One region of the Janthinobacterium sp. BJB446 genome, then DNA from elsewhere that is predicted to be linked to it. Evidence: predicted binding sites of a transcription regulator. Region 1 holds the regulator's gene; each other region holds the start of a gene.
The links. The regulator FNR, encoded in region 1, switches genes on or off when oxygen is low (the NO sensors DNR and NnrR bind a similar motif). The targets are predictions, from matches to a motif close to TTGATNNNNATCAA.

Region 1 (4,633 bases):
GATGCCAAGCGCGGCGAACCGCGTGGCGCCATGAGCAAGAAGGCCGGCAACAACGACAAGCTGGGCGATTGCATCGACTGTACCCTGTGCGTGCAGGTGTGTCCGACCGGCATCGATATCCGCAACGGCCTGCAGTATGAATGCATCGGCTGCGCCGCCTGCGTCGATGCCTGCAACAGCGTGATGGACAAGGTCGAGCGGCCGCGCGGCCTGATACGCTACAGCACCGACCATGCGATGGAAAACAACTTCAATTCGAAGCAGATACGCCAGCGCGCCATGCGCCCGCGCGTCTTGATCTACACTTCCATCCTGGCCCTGATCATCATCGCCGTGTGTACCTCGCTGGCCCTGCGCACGCCCCTGAAAATGGACGTGATCCGCGACCGCGGTTCGATGGGACGCGAAGTGGAGGACGGCATGATCGAAAACGTCTACCGCCTGCAGATCATGAATACGTCCGAGCAAAGCCAGCATTTTAAAATCAGCGCTTCCGGCTTGCCGGGCCTGACCTTGCTGACGCGCGAAGAAGTGACCTTGCAGCCAACGGAAACGCTGGGCTGGCCGATCCGCCTGCGCGTGCCGCACGGCGTCGGCGAGAAGGGCTCGAACAAGATTGCGATCGAATTGCAATCGCTGGACGATCCATCGCTGCATGTGCGTGAAAGCGCGGTATTCATCGTGCCACGTTAACAAGGAAAGGCGGACGGGGACCGGGTGCCCTCGCCGCCGCCACGAAGTTGCAGGAAGGCCGGTCCCCATGCGGGGACTGGCTGATTAAACAGGAGAAATATCATGTCCGACAGTCTGAAACTGCAAGCACCCGTTGCACCGTGGTACAAGCATCGCTGGCCATGGCTGCTGATGATCGGTCCCGGCCTGTCCGTGGTCGTCGGCAGCTTCATGGGCTATATCGCATTTACGCAGCCCGATGCGCTGGTGGTGGGCGATTATTACAAGCAGGGCAAGGCGATCAACCAGGATTTGAAGCGCGACACGATCGCCAGCGACCTGGCCATGGATACGCGCCTGTCATATGACGTGGCTGCAGCGCGCCTCAGTGGTTCCGTGCACAGCTTCGGCAAGGCTTATCAGGCGCCTTTGCTGCTGCACCTGGCGCATGCGACCCTGCCGGAAAAGGATATCAAGCTGCTGGTGCAGCCCGATGCGGCCGGCAATTTTTCCGTGGCACTGCCGATGCTCGAGCGCAGCCGCTGGCAAGTGCTGGTGGAAAACGACAAACGCGAGTGGCGCCTGTCCGGCATCTGGACCTGGCCCCTGCAACGCAGCATCGCGCTGCACGCGGATGAAGAACTGTAAGTCTTATTTGCAGACGTCCGTACCGGCCGTAATCGCTTTCAACTTGGCCGGCTGCAGGATTTCGATCTCGCGGTTCGAGACGCGCAGCCAGCCTTCTTTCTTGAATTTCGACAATAAGCGGCTGACGCTTTCGATGGTCAGGCCCAGGTAGTTGCCGATTTCCTCGCGCGACATGCGCAGCTGGAAATTGCTGCCCGAATAGCCGCGTGCTTCATAGCGCGACGCCAGGTTGACGATGAAGGCGGCAAAACGCTGGGTCGCCTGCATATTGCCCAGCAATAGCATGACGCTTTGCTCGCGCGTGATTTCCTGGCTCATCATGCGGTGGAAATGACGCAGCAGGGTCGGCATATTGCCCAGCAATTGTTCCAGGCTGGAAAACGGAATTTCACACACTTCGCTGTCTTCCAGCGCCACGGCATTACAGTGGTGGCGGTCGGCGCTGATGGCATCCATGCCCAGCAGTTCACCCGCCATCTGGAAACCCGTCACCTGCTCTTCGCCACCCGGATTGATCTGGTAGGTCTTGAAGTGCCCCAGGCGGATCGCGTACAGGTTCTGGAACGAGTCGCCGATGCGGAACAGCGAGGCCCCGCGCACGATCTTGCGGCGGCGGCCGATGATCTGGTCCAGCCTATCCATGTCGCCCACATCAAGGCCCATCGGCAGGCACAATTGATGCATGCTGCAGGTCGAGCATCGTGCACGCAACGCCTCCACGTTCACGGTGGGCAAGGTGGGAGTGAGTAGCGCTTCAGTCATGTCGGTACCTTTTAGAAAATGCAACAACAAGTTTACTGCATACAGCTGCATACAGGGTTGCCGTATGCCAATTTCACCGTAAATTCGGCGAATAAACGACGTCCAGCCTTTAATTATATGGCAACATCGTCAAAAGCCCATACGGGGCGGGCAATTTGCGCGGCGGCGCTTGCCAAGCTGGGGTATTGATAGGAAAATTCCTGACAGCATTATCTGCCGCCTGTGCCGCCCGGCACTGAAAAGGAAATCATGAAGCCTCTCGGCATTAAAGCAAAAGTCGCGCTGGCCACCAGCCTGACCTCGATCGCCATGATCGCGCTGGTCACCATGATCCAGGTGCAGCACATGCGCGACGACTTCACCCGAGTACTGCTGAGCCAGCAGTCATCCCTGATCAGCCGCACCGCTGCCGAGCTCGACGACAAGCTGGGCATGCTGCTGCAGATTGTCACCCTGACGGCCAGGCAGCAGCCGCCGGAACTGATCGCCCAGCCCGCCAAACTGCGCGAATACTATGCGCGCCGCTCGATGCTGGTGCTGTTCGACGACGTGCTGGTGCTCGACGCGCATGGCGCCATCGTGGCCGACATGCCGGAAGTGACGGGGCGCGCCGGCATCAACGTCGCCGAGCGCGAGTACTTCCAGACCGTCCTGCGCACGCGCCAGCCCATGATTACCGAGCCGATGCTGGGCAAGTCGAGCGGCATGCCCATCGTGCAGATGGTGGCGCCCGTGCTGGCCGCCGATGGCCAGGTGGCCGGCGTGGTGATCGGCGTGCTGCGCCTGTACAAGGACAATCTGCTGGGCCGCCTGCGCTCGGAAAAGATCGGCAAGAGCGGCTATTACTTCATCCTCACGCGCGGCGCCGTGCCGCGCTATGTGCTGCACCCCGATACCAGCCGTTTGCTGCAGCCGCGCAAGCCGAACGCCAACCTGACGACCACCCAGCTGCTGAAGGAGGATGGCGAAGGCAGCATGGTCAGCACCAACAGCCGCGGCATCACGGCCGTCAACAGCTTCAAGCGCCTGAAATCCGTGAACTGGCTGCTGGCCGCCTCGCTGCCCGTCGAGGATGCCTTCGAACCGTTCGACGGCGTACTGTACCGGCTGGTGCTGTGGAGCATCCTCGCTTCGCTGCTGGCCGCCTTTGTTCTGGGCTTGGTTACCGTGCGCCTGCTGTCGCCGCTGGTGCGCCTGCGCGACACCCTGCTGGCCCTGCGCACCAGCGGCAGCCGTTTCACCCCCGTGCCGGTACAGCAGCGCGACGAGATCGGCGAACTGACGGAAGCGTTCAATGGCCTGATGAGCGAACGCGACCGCCTGCAGCAGGAACTCGAAGCGCGCGCGGCGGAGCTGGAGCAGGAACGCGACCGGGCCGAGGCGGCCAACCGCGCGAAGAGCGATTTCGTGGCCAACATGAGCCATGAAATCCGCACGCCCCTCAATGCCGTGCTGGGCATGGTGTATTTGCTGGGCAATACCAGGCTCGACACGGAACAGCGCAAGTACCTGACCATGGTCAGAGTGGCGGGCCAGTCGCTGCTGGGCATCCTCAACGATGTGCTCGACTATTCGAAGATCGAGGCGCGCCGCATGGAATTGTCGCCCGTCGAATTCGACCTCGATGAAGTCATGAATACCCTGGCCACGACGATGACCATGAATGCGGGCGAAAAGGAGCTGGAACTGGCCATCGCCGTCGAGCCCGACGTGCCGCGGCGCCTCGTGGGCGACGCCCAGCGCCTGCAGCAAATTCTCGTCAACCTGGCCGGCAACGCCATCAAGTTTACCGAGAGCGGCGAAGTGGTGGTGGCCGTCAGCCTGGCCGAAAGCGAAAACGGGCGCGCCTGGCTGCGCTTCGAAGTGCGCGACACGGGCATCGGCATGACGGAACTGCAGCAACAGCAGCTGTTTGCCGCGTTTTCGCAGGGCGACCAGAGCATCACGCGGCGCTTCGGCGGCACGGGCCTGGGCCTGGCCATCAGCAAGCAGCTGATCCACATGATGGGCGGCGACATCGCCGTCGCCAGCAGCGAAGGCAAGGGCAGCCGCTTCTGGTTCAGCGTGCCCTTCGAGATGCTGGCGCAGCCGGCCGAAACGCGGCGCACGCCGGCCCTGGGCCAGCTGCGCCTGCTGGTGGCCGACGACAACCGCACCACGCGCGAACTGATCGTCAAGCTGATCGAGGCGTGGGGCTGGCTGGCCGACGAAGTGGACTCCGGCTTTGCCGCCATCGAACTGTACCGCGAACGCCTGGCGCAGCAGCAGCCGTATGATGTGGTGCTGGCCGACTGGCACATGCCCGTGATGGACGGACTGGCCACGGCCAAGGCCATCCGCCAGGCGGCCAGCGGCCAGCGCCAGCCCATCGTGGTGATGGTCAACGCCTTCGCCCGCAACCACCTGGAGGAAATCTCCAGTGCGGCCGAGGCCGATGTCGTGCTGATGAAGCCGATCACGGGCTCCAGCCTGTTCGATGCCCTGCACCAGGCGCTGATCGCCAAGAATGACGGCGGCGAGCAGCGCATCCTGCACCAGCCGCTGGGCACGG
Region 2 (4,633 bases), on a different contig from region 1:
CATGGGCGGCGCTCACGCGTTCCAGGCGCAAGCCCGGCACGGCATCCACGGGCGGCACCGCTATGTCCCGTCCGGCCAGGCGCGGCGCCAGACGGCGCATGGCCAGCAGCATGCGGCCCGCTTCCAGCGCGCCGCGGCGCAAGCCCGCAAACGGTTCCACGGCCGTCAGGGCGATCAGCAGGGCCAGGGCGGCCAGCGGCACGTTCAGCGCCTGCTGCTCCAGCAGCGCGGCCACGGCCAGCAGCACGCCAGCCAGGGTCGCACTGCCCGCCACGCCATACGCGGCGCCGGCAGCCGTCTCCAGGCGCAGCAGGGCAAAATCGGCTTGCGCCAGCGAGCGGTCGATCTGCGCCAGCGCCGCGCATTGGGCGTCGATGCGGCCCGCCATCACCAGATCCGTCTGACCCGCCACCAGGTCGATGGCGCCCGAACGCAATTTTTCAATGGCGCGCGAACGCACGATGGCGGGACGGCGGGCGCGCTGCGCGACGATCCAGCTGATGCCTCCGCCGGCGGCCAGCAGCCATGCGGCCAGGCCCAGGCCCAGCTGCCACTGCATCGCGCCCAGCGCCACGCCAGCCAGCAAGGCCGCGCACAAGGCCGTGAAGGCAGGTACCAGCAGGCGCAAGTACAGCGACTCGAGCGCATCGATATCGGCCGTCAGGCGGAACAGCAGCTTGGCGGGCTGGCGCAGCAGGCGGCTGGCCGCTTCCGGGCGCGACCAGCCACGGAACAGCCGCACGCGGATGCTGGCCAGCGCGGCGAACGTGGCGTCGTGCGTGACGAGGCGTTCCGCATAGCGCGAACCCGTACGGCCGATGGCCAGCAGGCGGATGCCGGCGGACGGGCCGAACACGTCGAACAGGATCGCGGTGGAAGCATGCAGGCCGGCGATCGAGGTGGCCGTGATGAACCAGCCGGACAAGCCCAATAACGCCATGCCGGACACCGCCGTCAGGGCCGCCAGCAAGGCGCCGCCGATCAGCTTGCCCGGTTGGGCCAGCAGCAACTGGCGCAGGACGGGGTTGCGTATCAGTGAATTTTTCATGCCTGCTGCTCCTGTACCAGGACTCGGGCATCGACCTGCACCGTGCGCTGCAGCCGGCCAGCCAGTACGGGGTCGTGTGTGGCGACGATCATCGTCTTGCCTTTCGCCAGTGCCAGCAAGGCATCCGTCACGCGCGCCGCCGTTTCGCTGTCCAGGTGCGCCGTCGGTTCATCGACCAGCAGCAGGTCGGCATGCGGATGCAGGGCCACGCGGGCCAGGGCCAGGCGCACGGCTTCGCCGCCGGACAAGCCCTGGCCACCATCGCTGAGCATGACGGCCGGCTGCGCCTGCGCCACGGCAGCCAGGTCGGCCAGGTGCAGGGCCTGCGTCACTTGCGCGGCGTTCGCGCCAACGCGGCCCAGGGTCACGTTCTGGCTGACGGACGCGGCAAACACGTGCGGGCGCTGCCCCATCCAGGCCATGCGCTGGCGCAAGGTATTGACGGTGCTGTCGGTCAGGCGCACGCCGCCGATGCGGATGTCTCCGCCGCTGGCGGGCAGCAAGCCGGCCAGCAAGGACAGCAAGGTGGTCTTGCCGGCGCCGCTGGCGCCCAGCAGGGCCACGTGCTCGCCGGCAAGCACGGTCAAATCGAAGCCGTCAAACACGGGCGCCTCGCCGGGATGGGCAAAGCGCAATTGCCGGAGCTCCACGGCGGGCGGTGCCGCCACCGCCATGGCGGCGGCGGAGACGACGGCAGGCAGTACCTGCGCGCCAGGCAGGGGCTCGCCCTCGCCCGCCAGGTCGTGCAAGCCGGCCAGGCCCGCTTCGCCGGCCGCCTTGTCGTGCCAGACGGCGGCCAGTTCGCGCAAGGGCTCGAAAAACGCGGGCGCCAGCAGCAGGATGAACAAGCCCTGCCCCAGGTTCAGTTCCCGACCCCAGGTGCCGAAATTGATGCTGCCCAACAAGGAGAAACCGATAAACGCCGCCACCATGGCCACGCCCAGCGCGGAAAACAGTTCCAGCACGGCGGACGACAAGAAGGCGATGCGCAGCACCACCATCGTGCGCCGGCGCACGGATTGCGACGAGGCGTCCAGCCGTTCAGCCGTGGCGTCGACGGCGTCGAGCGCGCGCAAGGTGGCCAGGCCGCGCAGGCGGTCCAGCAGAAAGGCGTTCATGCTGCCCATTTCCACCATCTGCGCGCGGCTGGCCGCTTGCGCGCCCATGCCGACAAGGGCCATGAAGACGGGAATCAGGGGCGCGGCGATGAGCAGGATCAAGGCGGCGATCCACGACAGCGGCGTCACCACGGCGAGGATCACGAGCGGCACGAGCATGACTTTCCAGCGTGCCGGCTTGTAGCGCACCAGATACGGCACGATGGCTTCGGCCTGTTCGGCGATGATGCTGGCCGCCTGGCCCGACTGGGCGCGCTGGCGGTCCAGCGGCGAACGCTGCGCCAGCGCTTGCGCCACTTGCGCCCGCAAGGTCGACAGGTGTTCGCGCGCCGCCGCATACATGCGCCGCGCGCCCCACGCTTCGCAGCCGGCGCGCAGCACACCCAGCAGCAGCACGCCAGCGGCCGGCAGCAGGGCCGCGCGCCAGGGCGCACCGCCCTGCATGGCTTGCACGGCCCAGGCCAGCAAGGCCGCTTGTGGCAGCCACAGCAAGGCGGCACCGCCCTGCGCCAGGCTGGCGACACGGGGAAGAATAAAGCGGGGCAAGGACAAGGGCGTGGTCGGCATCTTCTATACTTCTTGAGTTTTCAGAATTTTCTGTAAATTCGATATTTTGTATAATACTGCGAAACATGACATATATCAATTGACCCTGCGGGTGTGGCGTGAAAAAATTCAGACAATTATGAAAACTCAACATATCCAAATGACGCCGCTGATCCTGACCTTCGTCAGCCATTTTGGCGAGATGGGCAGCCGCTGGGGCTTTAACCGTACGGTGGGGCAAGTGTACGCCTTGTTGTTTGTCGCGGAGCATCCTTTACACGCGGATGAAATCGCGGAACACCTGAGTTTTTCACGCTCGAACGTGAGCATCGGCCTCAAGGAATTGCAGGGCTGGGGCTTGATACGCCAGTCGCGCATCCCCGGCGACCGGCGCGAGTATTTTTCCTCGCTGGGCGATGTGTGGCAAATCTTCCGCGTGGTGGCCGCCGAGCGCCGCCGCCGCGAAGTGGCGCCCACCCTGACGGTGCTGCGCGAATCGCTGCTGGCGCCGGCCACGGAACCCGTCGACCAGTATGCGCAAGAGCGCATGCGCGAAATGTATGAATTGGTCGACCTGGCCAACACCTGGTTCGACGACTTGCAGCGCCTGTCGCCCGAATCGATGGCGCAGCTGATGAAAATGGGCGCCAAGGTGCAAAAGCTGCTCAACGCCAAGGATCGCCTGTTTGGCGTCAGCAACAACAGCGACTGACGCCCCCTCCCTTCCCCAAGGCAAGACGCCGCCAGCACAAACTGGCGCCTTTGTCACGCCATTTCCCAACCTCATGATGGCTATCGCTGGCACAGCCAAACATAGCCATATACGATGTTGTCAAGCCAGCCAATAGAATTATTAAAATTGTATTAATTTATATCAAGAGTAAGCTTTCATATGCGTATTCACTACGCGCAGGAAATAGGTAAAAGCAGCTAAAACGGGCAATGGGATGACTTCCCCGGCATGCAGGGACGCGTCCCGACACTATGAAGCGACTGTCTCAAGCACAAGGGGATTTTCATGAAAAGCATAAAGAGCATTGCCATCAAGGCATCCATGCTGGCCGCAATGACTGTACTGGCAAGTGCGGCGCAAGCGGCCACCTGGGTGGATGTGGGTCCGGCCAGCGGTTTCGTCATCGCCGGCAGCACCGTCACCTATTCACCATCGCCGGCACTGCAGGTGAAATATTATGACGATAACCTGGTACCACAAAGTCCCTCGGACATCCAGGGTTATATCAATGGCGTGTTCGGCACCAGCCTGGGCGCCGCCGTCTCGTATTGCGACAACGCCACCTCGGGCTGCACTGCCGGCACCACGGCAGGCTTGAGTGGCGGTGTCAATTCCTATACGAGCGCGGCCGCCTATGACTACCTGGCCATCCACTTCGGCCAGGGCGAACTGGTGTTCCACTGGGCCGCTCCCGTGGCTGCCGGCACCACCTTCACGGTGGCGGGCCTGCCCAAGGATCTGAGCAACTACAGGGCCTTCATTTCCGCCGTGCCGGAACCTGAAACCTATGCCATGCTGCTCGCCGGCCTGGGCCTGCTGGGCTTCCTGGCACGCCGCCGCCAAGGAAAGTAAGCCGCATGAACGGCAGCGGCGCACCAGCGCCCGCTGCCGCCCTCCACACGCACGGCCTGTTTACGCCGCACTTGCGGCGCCAGGCCCACTGTTTACACTATTTTTAGACTCCCCTCGCTATGCTTGGCGGCATCCACTGCCGACCGACGAGGGAGTCCTCATGCATGAACAACCGTTTCAGCCACGCGCACGCAAGGTGCTCCGCCAGCACCTGCCCGTGCGGGAACGGCTGCGCCTGGCCCGACTGGCCAACAGAAAAATCATTTCGGCATGCTCGGCGCTGCTGTGCGCGGCGCCACTGCTGTATTTGCTGAGCGTGGTACTGTTTGCGCAGCC
Region 3 (4,633 bases), on a different contig from region 1:
TATTCGCGCCGCCCGTGGAGCGGCGCAGGAAGACGGCCAGCGGCATCAGCGGCGCGGCCACGCGTCCCTCCACCCAGACGAACAGCGCCAGCAAGGCCAGCGCCAGCGCGACCAGGGCAAACGTGAGCGGATGCGCCAGTCCCACATGCTCGCTATTGGCAAAGGCAAACACCAGCGTCGCCGCGCCCGACGCCACCAGCAGCGCACCCCACACATCGAGCGTGCCGCCAGCGGCAGCGCTATCCGCATCGGGCCGGCCCAGGGGCAAGGCCGGCGACAGGGCCAGCACCAGCAAGCCGACGGGCACGTTAATCCACAGCACCCAGCGCCAGCCCAGCATATCCGTGATGAAGCCGCCCAGGATCAGTCCCGCGACAAAGCCGCTGGCCGCCACGGCCGTCCAGGCCCCCAGCGCCCGGTTGCGCTGCGCCGGCTCGGGAAACACGGCCAGCAGCAGCGAGAACGCGGCCGGCGAAAACATGGCGGCGCCGAAGCCCTGCAGCGCGCGCGTGGCTACCAGCATGGCCGGGCTGTGCGAAAAACCACCGAGCAGCGAGGCGGCAGTGAACAGCAGCAGCCCCGTGATGAAGACGCGGCGGCGGCCAAACATGTCGGCCGCGCGCCCGCCCAGCAGCAGGAAGCCGGCGATGGCCACGCCATAGGCATTGATCACCCATTGCAGCCCGCCGGGCGTAAAGCCCAGACTCTGCTGGATTTGCGGCAAGGGAATCATGGTGATGGAAAAATCGAGCAAGGCAACGAATTGCGTGGTGCACAGCAACACCAGACAAAGTTGCCGATGTGAAAGTAACATGGAGATCCTATCGATATAGTTTTACTCGACGTCAAAAGAACGCCGCATGCCCCTATAATGCGTTTTTCCAGAGCGAAACTGAAACGATGATTTTTCGCGTACAACTATAGAAAAACTATATCGATGAAGCATCCTTTACCGCTCCAGGCGCTGCGCGCCTTTGTCGAAGTGGGCCAGCGCGGCAGCATCAAGGCGGCCGCCGAGGCGCTGCACGTGACGTCCGGTGCCGTCAGCCAGCAGATCCGCCTGCTGGAAGAGCGGGTCGGCATGCCCCTGTTTACGCGCGAACGCCAGGGCTTGCGCCTGACCGAGGCGGGCGCCATGGTCCACCCCGCCCTGCTGGGCGCCTTTGCGCAGATCGCCGGCGCCAGCCAGGCGCTGGAAGACATGGGCGCGCGCCAGACGCTCACCGTCAGCACGGTCGCCACCTTTGCCGCCGCGTGGCTGGTGCCGCGCCTGGGTCGCTTCAACCAGCGCCATCCCCATATCGAGGTGCGCGTGGAAGCGACATCCGCGCTGGTCGACCTGCGCCGCGACCGGGTCGACGTGGCCTTGCGCCACGGCCTGGGCGACTATCCGGGCTTGCAGGTGACGCGATTGATGGCGCCCGTGCTGGTGCCCGTCGCCAGTCCATCCCTGATGGCGGGCCAGCCGCCCATCGCCACGCCGGCCGATTGCCTGCGCTACCCGCTGCTGCACGATACGGACCGCGCCGACTGGCCATTGTGGCTGGCCGCGCATGGCGCCCCGGACGACAGCACGGATGCGGCGCGGGCGCGGCGCGGCTCGGCCTTCGAAGATGACTTTCTATTGATACGCGCAGCCGAGGCGGGCCAGGGCCTGGCCCTGGTGCCGCAGCTGTACGCGCAGGAGGAAATCGCCGCCGGGCGACTGGTGCAAGTGCTGGACTTGCCCTGGCCCGCGCGCTTTGCCTACTACCTGGTGGCGCGGCCCGACGCGGCCACGCGCCCCGCCGTGCAGGCATTCATGGCATGGATCTGCGAGGAAGCGCAGGCAGTGCGCTAGAGCGCATGGCCTGCGGCCACGCACGACACCACGCCGCAGGCGGTGCTGAACGGCGCCGGTACGCCGGCGCGCCCCATGGCGATGCACGTTGCGGCCGGCAATATGGCCAGCAACAGGGCCAGGTAGCCGATCGCCTTCAGGCGCCGCACGGACGCATTGCCGGCACCCGCACCTGCCCCGTGTGAATAGCCCTTGCCCGCCTCTTCGCTGCCGCTTGCCGACATTTTCGTATGCATGTCAATCTCCTCTATCCACCGTGAGCGGTCTTGCTTCACTTCTTGCTTAACTACATCTTGCTACATAAATTTCTCAAATACAACAAATAAATTCACGAAAAAAACGTTTTTCTTATTCGGTGACCGGCAGAACGATGGAGGAAATATGTCCCGTCATAGTGAAAAATGGTTCACAGCAAGCTTTTCACGCCATCCAGGCCCGAACCCGCATGGATTAAAATTCAATATAATCATTTGAATCGCAATATTCGTTTAAATGGCTTTTATTCGAACTGCCATCCAGGTGGCAAGCCGCCTGCCGTACGCATCCGGCCAAACTTGATGTAGATCATAATTTTTTGAACAAGCTCTTGCTACCCTGTAAAAAAATGACAGGAGCCCTGGATGAGCAAGACGCAGCCGAGCGACGCGGAACACAACATTGAACATGAGCGCCTGGGCAGCGCCTGGCAAGGCGTGCCAGTGCCCGACTATCCGGAAAGCGCGCCGGAAGGCGCCACCCTGGACCTGCTGCTGAGCGCCTGGCTGGGCAAGTTCACGGGCGGCATTTCGCCTGCCGCGCTGGGCAACGCCTATGCCGACTGGCTCAGCCACCTGGCGCTGGCGCCATCGAAGCAGCAAACCCTGCTGCAGGAAGCGTGGAAGAAGATCGGCCGCTGGCAGCAGTACGCGCTGCAGTCGGCGCTGGCCGGCAGCGCCACTGAGCCGCCGTGCATCGCGCCGCTGCCGCAGGACCGGCGCTTCGACGACCCTGCCTGGCGGCGCTGGCCGTACAACCTCGTCTACCAGGGCTTCTTGCTGCAGCAGCAATGGTGGCACCGCGCCACCACGGGCGTGCGCGGCGTCTCGCCGCACCACGAAGATGTCGTCACGTTCACCGTGCGCCAGTGGCTCGACATGCTGGCGCCGTCGAACTTCATGCTGACCAATCCCGTGGTGCAGCAAGCGGCCCTCGACAGCGGCGGCGCCAGCCTGGCGCGCGGCATGGCCCACACGGCCGGCGACTGGCAGCGCGCCGCCATGGGAGCGCATGCCCCCGATGCGCACCGCTACAAGGTGGGCCAGAACCTGGCCGTCACGCCGGGCAAGGTGGTCTACCGCAATGACTTGATCGAATTGATCCAGTACGCTCCCGCCACCGCCAAGGTGCATGCCACGCCGCTGCTGTTCGTGCCCGCCTGGATCATGAAGTTCTATATTCTCGACCTGTCGCCGCACAATTCGCTGGTGCGCTACCTGGTGGGCCAGGGCCACACGGTATTCATGATTTCCTGGAAAAATCCGCTGGAAGAAGACCGCGAGTTGTCGCTGGAAGACTACCGGCAGCTGGGCGTGATGGATGCGCTCGACGCCGTTGCCCGCATCACGGGCGCGCCGCAGGTGCATGCGGCAGGCTACTGCCTGGGCGGCACCCTGCTGGCGATCGCCGCCGCGACGATGGCGCGCGACGGCGATGCGCGCCTGGCCAGCCTCACCATGCTGGCCTCGCAGGTCGACTTCAAGGAGCCGGGCGAACTGTCGCTGTTCATCGACGATAGCCAGGTCAGCTTCCTGGAAGCGGCCATGTGGAAGCAGGGCTACCTCGATACGAAGCAGATGGCGGGCGCCTTCCAGCTGCTGCGCTCGAACGACCTGGTCTGGTCGCGCCAGCTGCGCCATTACCTGATGGGACAAGACGAGCAGGACAGCGACCTGATGGCCTGGAACGGGGACGCCACGCGCATGCCCTGCCGCATGCATGCGGAATACCTGCGCCGCCTGTTCCTGCACAACGACCTGGCCGAAGGCCGCTACCGCACGGCGGGCCGCCACATCGCCCTGCGCGACATCGACGCGCCGATCTTTGCCGTCGGCACCCTGACGGACCATGTGGCGCCGTGGCGCTCCGTGTATAAACTGCAGCTGCTGACCGACACGGACGTCACCTTTTTGCTCACCTCGGGCGGCCACAATGCGGGCGTCGTCTCGCCGCCGGGCCAGCCGCGCCGCAGCTACCAGCTGGCCACGCACGGCCACGATGCGCCCTATGTCGACGCGGACAGCTGGCAGCGCGACGTGCCGCACCATGACGGTTCGTGGTGGCCCGCCTGGCAAGCGTGGCTGGAAGAACGCGCGGGCGCGCAAGTGGCGCCACCGGCCATGGGGCTTGCCCTGGGCGACGCGCCGGGCAGCTACGTGCTGCAGACCTGATAACCGACAACCGAGGAAAACGCCATGCCCTATACCACCCTGCTGGTCCACGTCGACAATTCCCGCCACTGCGCCCAGCGCATCCGCCTGGCCGTGCGCCTGGCCGTCGCCGAAGGGGCGCACCTGATCGGTTCGGCCATGAGCGGCATCTCGCGCTACGCGTATGGCGGCGGCGTGAACGCGCTGCAGTTTGCGCCGGCGCAGATGCAGGCGCTGCGCACCCAGGCCAGCGAGGCGCTGCACGACTTCGAGCGTATCGCCCGCGAGGAAGGCCTGGGCGCCTACGAAACGCGCTTCGTCGACGACGACGCGCAAGGCGCGCTGCTGCTGCAGGCGCGCTATTGCGACTTGCTGATCCTGGGCCAGA
Region 4 (4,633 bases), on a different contig from region 1:
GATCCACAAGGGCGACGCCGACGGCATGATCTGCGGCACCTTCGGCACCACCCAGCTGCACCTGAAATACATCGACCAGGTGCTGGGCAAGCGCGCCGGCAGCAACGTGTATGCGGCCATGAACGTCCTGATCATGCCGGAACGCCAGTTGGTGATGGTCGATACGCACGTCAATGAAAACCCGGACGCCGAGCAGCTGGCCGAGATCACCATCATGGCCGCCGAAGAGATGACCCGTTTCGGCCTGTCGCCGCGCGCGGCCCTGCTGTCGCACTCGAATTTCGGTTCCAGCGACAGCGCTTCGGCGCAAAAGATGCGCGCCGCCCTGGCGATCATCAAGGAGCGCGCGCCGGACCTGGAAATCGACGGCGAAATGCACGGCGATACGGCCCTGGACAGCAAGCTGCGTCAAAAAATCATGCCCAATTCGGCACTGAAGAACGACGCCAACCTGCTCGTCATGCCGAACATCGAGTCGGCCAACATCGCCTACAACCTGGTGAAGACGGCGGCCGGCAACGGCATCGCCGTGGGTCCGATCCTGCTCGGTTGCGCCAAGCCCGTGCACATCCTGACGCCATCGGCCACCGTGCGCCGCATCGTCAATATGACGGCCTTGTGCGTCGTTGACGCGGTAGCGCAACGCAAAGCCTAAGGGTTTAGCTGCCGCCTGAAAGCCGCGCCATCCGCAAGGAGGCGCGGCTTTTTTTACATGGGCGGCACGGGCAGGGCTGCGGCGGGCGGATGGCGGCGCAGGTAGTAATGGCGGTACAGCATGATCTCGCCCCATACCAGCAGCAGCGCCGCCAGCGCGAACAGGCCCAGCGTGATCTTGAGCGAATTGAAATAGGCGCCGGCTTGCCGTTTGATGGCGTCGATGAAAATCATCGGCACTGACTTGTCGAGTTTGCTGAAGTCGGCATGGCGCGCCACGTCGGTGGTCAGGCGCACGGCCAGATCGGTGCCCAGCGCGGCCAGTTCGCCCGTCGCCTGGCCACGGAAGTTGGCGCCCTTGAGCGCTTCGCCGAGCAGGCCGACCCTGGCGATCAGCTGTTCCTGCAGCACCTGCGTCAGCAGCACGCTGCCGCGGCGCAGAATGAATTCATTGATCCAGCGCGCCTTGCTGCGTTCCCAGTAGCTGCTGGATGTGGGCTGGTAATACATGCCTTGCACGAATGGTTCCAGCAGGCTGCGCACGCTGATGGGCTGGCCCGGGGCGATCAGCTTGACCTGCTGTTCCAGGTAGACGCGCAGCGCCGGCATCTGTGCTTCGACCACGGGCTGCAAGTCGCGCTCGAGGGCCTGGTTGACCACACGGTGCACGCTGTGCACGGCGCCAAAGCCGGCACCGAGGAGCGGCAGCGCGAGCAGGATCAGCACATAGCTGAGCTTGGCGGCCACATGCCAGGCGCGGGGACGGCGCACCAGCAGGCATTTTCTGGCCAGCTGGTAGCAGATGCCGAGCGCCAGCACGAAGCCGGCCGCGCTGCACAGCAGCATCCACGGCAGGGCGGTCCACAGCAGTTCGCCGCCGAATGGCGCCAGGCTATTGCCCCAATTGACGAGTTGTTGGTTCATGTACATTGCTTTGATATGGATAAACAGGCAAGTATATCCATTGTGCAACGACATGGAGCGCGCTTGGTTTCAGTGCGCCATCAGCATGGGCAAGGTCATCTGGCGCAAGATCGTTTCCGTCACGCCGCCGAGTAAAATTTCGCGGAAGCGCGCGTGGCCGTAGCCGCCCATCACCAGCAGGTCCGCATGCACTTCGGCGGCCATGGCCAGCAGCGCCGCGCCGATGTCGCCCGTGGCGATGGCCGGACGCACTTCGACGGGCACGCCATGGCGGCTCAGGTAGGCGGCGATGTCGGCGCCCGGATGGCGGGCCGGCTGTGCATGGCCGGCCGGCGGGTGCAGCAGGGCCAGCACCACCAGGCGCGCCGCGCGCAAGAGGGGCAGGGCGTGGCCGATGGCGCGCGTCGCTTCCATGCTGCCATCCCAGGCCACCACGACGGTGTTTTCGATCTGCGTGAACTTGCCGCTGCGCGGCACGATCAGCACGGGACGGGCCGCGTTCAGCATCACGTAGGGCACCAGGTCGCTCATGGCGCCGGGCAGCGCTTCGCTGTCGTCGTGCTGGCTCAGCACCGTCAAGTCGCTGTAGCGCGCGCTGACGGCCATGCCGCCATCCTCATCGTCTTCGATCAGGCGCCGTTCCAGCGAGACGGTGCCGGCCTGGCGCGCCAGCGTTTCAAACTGGTCGAGGGCTTGTTCCGCCTGCCCATGCAGGGCGTTGATCTGCGCCGCCACGGCGCTGCCGCGCATGCCGCGGTTGTTTTCCACGTAAAAGCGCGACAGGCCCGTCATGGCGGCGCCGATCAGGTGCGCCTGGTGCGCGTGCGCCAGCCGTGCCGCGATGGCGATGCGCTGCGGCGCATGGCGCGACAGGTCGGCGTGGACGAGGATGGATTTATAGGCCATGTTGTCATTCGCTAGTCAGGATGGCAACAAGGCTAGAACGGCAACACGGGCAAGTCCAGCATTGCCTTGCTGGCGGGCGGTTTTCTTATGCTGGGCTTGATGTGGGTCAAAAAAACACGGGCCATGGCCATCCGCAAGTCCACAGCCAGGAAATGCTGATCCATTTGATGTGCATCAAAATGTTTGGCCCGTCGCCAGCCATAATGGCATTGAACTCCTTGCCTTTCCAGTGGTCTGCATCGGCGCCGGCGCCATCTGTCCGGCACTTCCCTGTGTGACGCAACAACGCTGGGCGTGGCGGGAGTTCATTCTTCAAGCGGGCGCGTGGTGTTCCTCTTTCTCTGCCCAGCGCAGCCGGATGGCGTCGATGGCGGGCAGTTCCTGCACAAACAGCTCGACCAGCCGCGCATCGAAATGGCTGCCTTGTTGCCCTTGCAGATAGCCGACGGCGTCCAGTACCGACCACGCGCGCTTGTACGGGCGCACCGAAGTCAGCGCGTCGAAGACGTCGGCCACGGCGACGATGCGCCCCGCCAGGGGAATCGCTTCGCCCGCCAAGCCGTTCGGGTAGCCGCTGCCATCCCATTTTTCATGGTGCGACAGGGCGATCTCGCGCGCCAGCGCCAGCATGCCGCCTTGCGCATGTTCGCCGATAATGTCGCCGCCGATGCGCGTGTGCGTCTGCATGATGGCCCATTCATCCGCGTCGAGCTTGCCCGGCTTTTGCAGGATGCGGTCGGGGATGCCGATCTTGCCCACGTCGTGCATGGGCGCCGCGTGCAGCAGGTCTTCTGCGGCGGCCTCGTCCATGCCGGCGGCCACGCCCAGCAGGCGCGCGTAATGGCTCATGCGGATCACGTGCAAGCCCGTTTCATTGTCCTTGTATTCTGCCGCCAGGCCCAGGCGCTGGACGATCTGCAGCCGCGTTTCCTTCAATTCATCGATGCGCACCAGCGACAGGTGCGTGCGCACGCGGGCGCGCACGATGGCGGGACTGAGCGGCTTGGTGATGTAATCGACGGCGCCCGCTTCAAAACCACTGAGTTCGTCGCGCATGTCGTTCAGGGCCGTGACGAAAATGACGGGAATGGCGGCCGTCAGTGGCGCGGCTTTCAGCTGGCGGCAGGCGTCGTGGCCGCTCATGCCCGGCATCATCACGTCGAGCAGGATCAGGGCCGGGCGTTCCTGCTGCGCCAGTTCCAGTGCCCGCGCGCCATCCTTGGCGAACAGCAGCGCGTAGTCGTTCTGCAATATCTGGCGCAGCAATTGCAAATTGGCCGCCTCATCGTCGACGACGAGAATCACGGGCCTGGCGGGTGCATTCATGGGGACTCCGGTGCGAAGGTGTGCAGCAAGTCGTGCAAGAGCGACTGTGCCAGAGGGAAATCGAAATCGTCGATGGCATGCCGCAGCGGCGCCAGCGCGTCCGCTTGCGCGCCCATGGCGTGCTGCAACTGTGCTTGCGCCGCGTCATCGAGTTCGCCGCGCCGCAAGGCGTGCAGCAGGGAACTGGCCGCTTGCCGGGCGGCGGGCGCATCGATGGCCCCCGCCGTTGCCGCTGGCAATGCAGGCGGCGCCAGCCGGGCGATGGCGGCCAGGGCCGCCGGCCATTGCGTCAGCAGGGCGCCCAAGGTCTCGTCGAGCTGCTGGGCCGTGGCGGGAGCGGGACCGGCGCAGCATTGCTCCAGCGCCGCCAGGCTGGCGGCCAGTTGCTCCAGTCCCAGGTTGGCCACCACGCCGCGCAATTGGTGACTGTGCGGCAAGAGCGCCGCGTGATCGCGCGCCTCGATGGCGGCCAGCAGGGCAGGCGGCAAGCGGGGATGCTCGCGTGCGAAACGGGCCAGCGCCGCGTGGTAGGCACTGTCGTTGCCGGCCCAGCGCTGCAGGGCGCCCGCGTGGTGCAGCACCCGTCCGCCAGCGGGCGCCGCCGGTTCGCCGCCATCGTCGCCAGCTTCTGCCGCCAGGCCCAGCACGCGGGCGATTTCCTGCGACAGCGCCTGCCACTCGACGGGCTTGGTGGCGAAACCGTCCATGCCGGCCGCCCGCGCCGCCTTGCGGTGCGCATCGAGCACGCTGGCCGTCATGGCGATCACGGGCACGCGCGGGCGGCCATCGCGCAGGGCGGCGGCACGGATGGCTTGCGTGGCGG

Region 2: a site for FNR is predicted at 2,799-2,812, ahead of cydD (thiol reductant ABC exporter subunit CydD). Genes of this name have one in related genera too.
Region 3: a site for FNR is predicted at 2,395-2,408, ahead of CSQ92_RS05475 (PHA/PHB synthase family protein). Genes of this name have one in related genera too.
Region 4: a site for FNR is predicted at 2,649-2,662, ahead of CSQ92_RS17880 (universal stress protein). Genes of this name have one in related genera too.

What each region holds. Positions count from the first base shown of each region.
Region 1 covers NZ_PDZK01000004.1:371,089-375,721, reverse strand. Annotated here, with positions in the region: gene ccoG (cytochrome c oxidase accessory protein CcoG) at 1-693, shown strand, start outside; gene CSQ92_RS23750 (FixH family protein) at 796-1,320, shown strand; gene fnr (fumarate/nitrate reduction transcriptional regulator Fnr) at 1,324-2,082, opposite strand; gene CSQ92_RS23740 (response regulator) at 2,332-4,633, shown strand, end outside.
Region 2 covers NZ_PDZK01000001.1:735,211-739,843, reverse strand. Annotated here, with positions in the region: gene CSQ92_RS03375 (amino acid ABC transporter ATP-binding/permease protein) at 1-1,048, opposite strand, end outside; gene cydD (thiol reductant ABC exporter subunit CydD) at 1,045-2,733, opposite strand; gene CSQ92_RS03365 (GbsR/MarR family transcriptional regulator) at 2,873-3,424, shown strand; gene CSQ92_RS29290 (PEP-CTERM sorting domain-containing protein) at 3,731-4,297, shown strand; gene CSQ92_RS03355 (hypothetical protein) at 4,458-4,633, shown strand, end outside.
Region 3 covers NZ_PDZK01000001.1:1,226,831-1,231,463, reverse strand. Annotated here, with positions in the region: gene CSQ92_RS05490 (MFS transporter) at 1-814, opposite strand, end outside; gene gcvA (transcriptional regulator GcvA) at 938-1,840, shown strand; gene CSQ92_RS05480 (hypothetical protein) at 1,837-2,076, opposite strand; gene CSQ92_RS05475 (PHA/PHB synthase family protein) at 2,461-4,266, shown strand; gene CSQ92_RS05470 (universal stress protein) at 4,291-4,633, shown strand, end outside.
Region 4 covers NZ_PDZK01000002.1:485,571-490,203, reverse strand. Annotated here, with positions in the region: gene CSQ92_RS17890 (NADP-dependent malic enzyme) at 1-655, shown strand, start outside; gene CSQ92_RS17885 (hypothetical protein) at 709-1,578, opposite strand; gene CSQ92_RS17880 (universal stress protein) at 1,648-2,484, opposite strand; gene CSQ92_RS17875 (response regulator) at 2,797-3,810, opposite strand; gene CSQ92_RS17870 (MHYT domain-containing protein) at 3,807-4,633, opposite strand, start outside.